Regions from separate parts of the Streptomyces sp. DSM 42067 genome, predicted to be linked through region 2. Evidence: riboswitches for the same ligand, from Rfam matches in the RefSeq annotation. Region 2 holds a riboswitch; the other holds the start of a gene.
The links. Region 2 has a riboswitch for S-adenosylmethionine ahead of thrC (threonine synthase). Riboswitches for the same ligand answer to the same signal wherever they lie in the genome.

Region 1 (3,307 bases), 1.6 Mb from region 2:
CCTTCTGGGCGCCCGGCTGCCGTACCGCCCGGACCCTCTGCCTCAGGCGGAGGTGTCAGGGACGCAGCGCCCGTCCTCGGTGCGGTAGTTCCACTTGGCGCCGTCCCGGACGAGCTCCTTCACCGCCCGTACGAATCGCTCGACGTGCTCGTCCGGCGTGCCCGCGCCGAAGCTCACGCGGATGGCGTTGAGCGACTTCTCGCCGGGCGCGGCCTCGGGGGCACCGCATTCGCCCTGCGTCTGCGGCTCGGTGCCGAGCAGGGTGCGCACGAGCGGGTGGGCGCAGAACAGCCCGTCGCGTACGCCGATGCCGTACTCCGCGGACAGCGCGGCCGCGAAGTGGGAGCTGTTCCACCCGTCGACGACGAACGAAAGAACACCCACACGCGGCGCATCGTCGCCGAACAGCGAGAGAACCCGCACCTCGGGCACCTCGGCCAGGCCCGCCCGCACGGCCGAGACCAGCTGCTGCTCCCGCGCGACGAGGGTGTCGAATCCGGCCTCGGTGAGCGCCTTGCACGCCGACGCGATCGCATAGGCGCCGATCACATTGGGAGAACCGGCCTCGTGACGCGCGGCGGTGGTGTGCCACTCCACGTCCACACCCCCGTCCGCGCGCCGCGCGACCTTGCGGCTGGCGCCGCCGCCCGCGAGGTACGGCTCGGCGTCCTGCAGCCAGTCGCCGCGCCCGGCGAGCACGCCCGATCCGAACGGTGCGTACAGCTTGTGACCGGAGAAGGCGACCCAGTCGACGTCCAACTCCCGTACGGACACGGGGTGGTGCGGGGCGAGCTGGGCGGCGTCCAGCACGATCCGCGCGCCGTGAGAGTGCGCGGCGGCGGCCAGCTCCCGTACGGGCCACAGCTCACCGGTCACATTGGACGCCCCGGTGACGCAGACCAGCGCCGGCCCGTAGGGGTCCCGGTCGGCAAGGGCCCGCTCCAGCGCCCGCACGGCTTCTTCCGGCGTACGGGGGGCGTCGAGATACGTCACCCGCGCCTCGCGCCACGGCAGCAGGGACGCGTGGTGCTCGGTCTCGAAGACGAACACCTCGCACCCTGCAGGCAAGGCGGCGGCCAGCAGATTGAGCGAATCGGTGGTCGACCGGGTGAAGACCACCTGGTCGCCATCACGGCAGCCGAGGAACTCGGCGACGGCGTGACGCGCGTTCTCGAAGAGCTCCGTGGACAGCTGCGACAGATACCCGGCGCCGCGGTGCACGCTGCCGTAGTACGGCGCGTACGCGGCCACGTCGTCCCAGACCCGCTGCAGCGCCGGAGCGCTCGCGGCGTAGTCGAGGGCGGCGTACGTGACCTCGCCGCCGGTGACGAGCGGGACGAGGACATCGCGCCCCAGAACGGGCAGGGCCCCGGAAATGTCACGGCAAACGGACTGGTCGGCGGCAGCGGTGGAGACAGGCATGGCGAACTCCCGTGAGAGATAAGCGAAATGACTGCGCGAGCAGGCATGACAGCTCAAGCGCAGAAAAGGGTGAAAGATGAAAAGGGGTGTGCGAGAAGGGGCTTGACGCCCTATCGCATTCGCTTGCTCACGAGACAGCTCCTCGAGGACCAGGACCCCAGGAACCGAACAAGGGGTCCGCGCTTGCCGCAGACCTCGCTGCCTGCGGCCTGGTCTTCACCCGGGGCACCCCGCCACGGACGGAGGGTTGCCGGACAGCGGGCCGGGGCCTGTTCGCTGTCACTCATGACCTGTTGAGAACTATGCCAGATGATCGCGCCGGTGCAACCACTGTCCGCATCGCGGACGCGGTTGCACCGCCGTACGGCACCCGATGCTGCGCACAGGTCCGACGCGAGGGCACCCGCCGTCGTGGGTTGTGCCCACCCGTTCCGCCCTGCGGAACGCCTGCCCACAACTGGAGCGGCGCGCCTGTCCACCCATCCCCGCCGCAAGGGCGGAACCGGCCGCCGGCCGAGCGCCGCATACGTGCGGAAGGGGACGTGGCGGGGTGTGCGCCCGCAGCGGCTGGCGCAAACCTACGGTGCCGTCCAACGACGTACGGCTCGGCGCCAGACCGAGGACGTACACCCCGGCGCGGCCCCGACCCACCCACCGTCAGGTGGCGAACCACCCACGGGCGGAAAGCCGCCACGCACGCCCAGCCTCCACCGGCAGTTGGCGAACCATCCGGCCGGCCGCAGGCCAGGGGGTACCCAACCCCCGCCCGCCCCAACGGCTAGTTGCTCGCAGCCACCCACCGCTCCAGCACCCGCCGAGCCGCCCCCGAGTCGATCGACTCCGCGGCCCTCTCCATCCCGGCACCGATCTGCTCGGCCAGCGATCCCTCGCCCGGCGAGAGGGCCACCAGGGCCGCCGCCGAGTTGAGCAGCACGGCGTCCCGTACGGGCCCGGTCTCGCCGGCCAGCAGCCGACGGGCCACGTCCGCGTTGTAGGACGCGTCAGCGCCCCGCAGCGCCTCCACCGGTACCAGCTCGATCCCGACGTCCCGTGGATCGAAGCTCTCCTCGCGCACCGCCCCGTCCCGCACGATCCACACCCGCGAGGTGGAGGTCGTCGTCAGCTCGTCGAGCCCGTCGTCTCCGCGGAACACCAGCGCGGACGAGCCCCGCTCGGCCAGTACCCCGGCCATGAGCCCCGCCATCCGGGTGTCGAAGCAGCCGATCGCGGAGGCGGTGACCCGGGCGGGGTTGGTGAGGGGGCCGAGGATGTTGAACGAGGTCGCGATCCCCAGATCCCGCCGGACCGCACCGACGAACCGCATCGCGGGGTGGAACTTGGCCGCGAAGCAGAAGGTGATCCCGGCCTCCTCCACCACCTGCGCCACACGCTCGGGTGACAGGTCCAGGTTGATGCCGAGCTTCTCCAGAACGTCGGACGACCCGCTGGCCGAGGACGCCGCCCGGTTGCCGTGCTTGACGACCTTCGCCCCGGCCCCCGCGATCACGATGGACGACATCGTCGAGATGTTGACCGTCCTGGCGCGGTCGCCGCCCGTACCGACGATGTCGACGGCCGGCCCGGGAATGTCGAGCGGCTGCGCGTGCGCGTACATCGCCTCGACGAGACCGGTGATCTCCTCGACGGTCTCTCCCTTGGCCCGCAGCGCCACCATGAAGCCCGCGATCTGGGCGTCCGAGGCCTCGCCGCTCATGATGCGGTCCATCGCCCACGCCGTGTCACCGGCGCTCAGGTCCTGCCCGCCGAGCAGGGCACTCAGTACCTCGGGCCAGGAACGGCCCGCCGCGGTGTCGCCTCCTGCGGGGGTCACAGCGCTCATATGCCGCTCCTGGGTTCTTTCCCGGACGCGGACGGCGCTCGTACA
Region 2 (3,307 bases):
GACGAGGATCTGAGCACCCTGAGTGGAAGCCATACGCCCAAACTTAGCCCGGCCCGGAAACGCTCAAACGTACGGGCGACTCGGCTGGACCCATGGCCGTATACGGTCGCCGCGACGGGTTACACCGCGGTCACACGGGGCGACCGCGCGCCGGGGTATCGGCAGCAGCGCACCGAGACCCCCCGATCAAGGCGTCTCACCCTTCCGGCCCGGGCGGCGAGAGGCCGCACCACCCAGATGTTCATGCCGCGGTTACGCCGCGCGCCGCTCCGCGTACTCCGCGATCTCCGCCATCGGAGGACGCTCCTCCGTGTCCACCGAGTACGTACGCGGTTCGAATCCGCCGGCGCCGCGCTCGAACTGGGTGAGGACGGGCCGTACGAGATGGCCGCGGGCCAGGCGCAGCTGCGCCGTGCGGTAGATCGCGGCCGCCATCCGGCCCAGCGCCTGCCCGTCCTGGTGCCGGTGCTTGCGCACGCCGACATCGACCTGCGCCAGCGCGTCCAGGCCCACGAGGTGCAGGGCGTCGACGAGCATGCCCAGCTCGACGCCGTATCCGACGGGGAACGGCAGCTGTTCGAGCAGGGACCTGCGCGCCGCGTACTCGCCGCCCAGCGGCTGGACGAACCCTGCCAGCTGCGGCCAGTGCATGTTCAGCAGCGGTCGGGCCATCAGCTCGGTGACCCTGCCGCCCTGCGCGCCACCTGCGCGACTCCCCTCACCTGCGAGCTCGGCGCCCAGCGGGCGGTCGTACATCGCCTTGACCAGGTCCACGCCGGGCTCGGTGAGCAGCGGGCCCACGATGCCCGAGACGAAGTCCGCGGAGAACTCCTTCAGGTCCGCGTCGACGAAGGCCACGATGTCGCCGCTGGTCACGAGCAGCGAACGCCACAGGACCTCGCCCTTGCCGGGGAGCGCGGGTATGCGCGGGAGGATCTCGTCGCGGTGGACGACACGGGCGCCGGCGGCCGTGGCGACCTCCGCCGTACGGTCCGTCGAACCGGAATCGATCACGACGAGCTCATCGACGAGGGGCACGGCCCGGGTCATCAACTCGCGGCGGATCACCGCGACGATCTCGCCGACCGTCTTCTCCTCGTTGAGGGCGGGCAGCACGACGCTCACCGACTGCCCTGTGGCGCGCTTCGCCGCGATCAGCTGACGGAGCGGACGGTCGGTCACCGACCAGGAGCGCGTGCTCAGCCAGCGCTCGACTTCATCCAGCACGTTCTGGTGCCCCCTTACTGGGACCACCGGGGCCCGTCACTGGGACGGCCCCCTGTGATCCATCTCGCGGTTCGGACGACTAGCTCAACTGTCCTGGCCTTCGGTTACAGTCTTGAACAACGCGGATGACCATCGCATGTCGGGGGTCATGGCGCGAACAAACGCTCCGGGACCCGCACGGCCCGGCGCCATACCGCTCATCCAGAGGGGCAGAGGGATACGGCCCGTTGAAGCCCCGGCAACCCTCCAGCCGGTTCTCGTATCGATCACTGTTGATCATTTCCGCGAGGCCCCGGCTAGGGAAGGTGCCAAATCCGTCTCGCGGCGAAGTGCGCCGCGAGGAAGATGAGGAGAAAGGGCCTCGCCTCCATGGCTGCGCAGACTGTTGCCACCAACGACACCACCGCCGTCGACAACGCCGACGCCGTAGACCTCGGCCCCGCCTCGGCCCTGTCCTGTCGCGAATGCGGCGAGCGCTTCCCGCTCGGCCCGATCTTCGCCTGCGAGATCTGTTTCGGCCCGCTCGAAGTCGCATACGACCTCCCGACCGGTGACCCCGAGGCCCTGCGCAAGCAGATCGAGGCCGGCCCCGACAACCTGTGGCGGTACGCACCGCTGCTGCCCGTCCCCGCGGACGTGGCCACCAAGCCGAACCTGAACCCCGGCTGGACCAAGCTCGTCAAGGCCGACAACCTCGCCCGTGAACTCGGCGTCACCGGCGGCCTGTTCATCAAGGACGACTCCGGCAACCCGACGCACTCCTTCAAGGACCGCGTCGTCGCCCAGGCCATCGAGGCCGCCCGCGCCTTCGGCTTCACCACGCTCTCCTGCTCCTCGACGGGCAACCTGGCCGGCGCCGTCGGCGCCGCCGCAGCCCGCGCCGGCTTCCGCTCCTGCGTGTTCATCCCGCACGACCTCGAGCAGGGCAAGGTCGTCATGGCCGCGGTCTACGGCGGCGAGCTGGTCGGCATCGAGGGCACCTACGACGACGTCAACCGCTTCTGCTCCGAGCTCATCGGAGACCCGCTGGGCGAGGGCTGGGGCTTCGTCAACGTCAACCTCCGGCCGTACTACGGCGAGGGCTCCAAGACCCTCGCGTACGAGATCTGCGAGCAGCTCGGCTGGCAGATCCCGGACCAGCTGGTGATCCCGATCGCCTCAGGATCGCAGCTCACGAAGATCGACAAGGGTCTGCAGGAGCTGATCAAGCTCGGCCTCGTCGAGGACAAGCCGTACAAGATCTTCGGCGCTCAGGCGGAGGGCTGCTCCCCGGTGTCGACGGCCTTCAAGGCCGGCCACGACGTCGTGAAGCCGCAGAAGCCGGACACCATCGCCAAGTCCCTCGCCATCGGCAACCCGGCCGACGGACCCTACGTCCTGGACATCGCCCGCCGCACCGGCGGCGCCGTCGAGGACGTGAACGACGAGCAGATCGTCGACGCGATCAAGCTGCTGGCCCGTACGGAGGGCATCTTCGCCGAGACGGCGGGCGGCGTGACCGTCGGCGTCACGCGCAAGCTGATCGAGAACGGCGTCCTGGACCCGTCGCTGACCACGGTCGTCCTCAACACGGGCGACGGCCTCAAGACGCTGGACGCCGTCGCGCCGACCACGGGCCCGACCGCGACGATCCGCCCGAACCTCGACGCCTTCCGCGAGGCCGGCCTGGCCTGAAGGCAGCAGGCGATGGGGGAGGGTGGGCACAACCGACCACCGGCCTGCGCCTGATCAGCTCCCGTATCCACAACCCGCTCTCCCACCGAAGGTGAACCGCATGAGCGTCAACGTCCGCATCCCGACGATCCTCCGCACCTACACGGGCGGCCAGGCCGAGGTCACGGCGGAGGGCGCGACCCTCGCCGAGGTCATCGAGTCCCTGGAGAAGAACCACCCGGGCATCGCCGCGCGCGTACTCGACGACCAGGGCAAGCTGCGCCGCTTCGTCAACGTGTACGTCAACGATGACGACGTCCGCTTCGAGGACGGCCTGGGGACCGCCACGCCGGACGGCGCCGGTGTCTCGATCATCCCGGCCGTCGCCGGAGGCTGACGATCGAGCACGGTGCGGGCGGCTGCTGAG

Region 1: another riboswitch for S-adenosylmethionine. It lies ahead of ACSMXV_RS13165 (aminotransferase class V-fold PLP-dependent enzyme); the one in region 2 lies ahead of thrC (threonine synthase).

The regions. Positions count from the first base shown of each region.
Region 1 is NZ_CM147706.1:2,817,072-2,820,378, forward strand. It holds gene ACSMXV_RS13160 (glycerate kinase family protein) at 1-88, shown strand, start outside; gene ACSMXV_RS13165 (aminotransferase class V-fold PLP-dependent enzyme) at 43-1,422, opposite strand; SAM riboswitch class IV at 1,597-1,713, opposite strand; gene trpD (anthranilate phosphoribosyltransferase) at 2,201-3,262, opposite strand.
Region 2 is NZ_CM147706.1:4,397,932-4,401,238, reverse strand. It holds gene ACSMXV_RS20190 (alpha,alpha-trehalose-phosphate synthase (UDP-forming)) at 1-33, opposite strand, end outside; gene ACSMXV_RS20185 (glucosyl-3-phosphoglycerate synthase) at 253-1,227, opposite strand; SAM riboswitch class I at 1,422-1,579, shown strand; gene thrC (threonine synthase) at 1,597-2,901, shown strand; gene ACSMXV_RS20175 (ubiquitin-like small modifier protein 1) at 3,002-3,277, shown strand.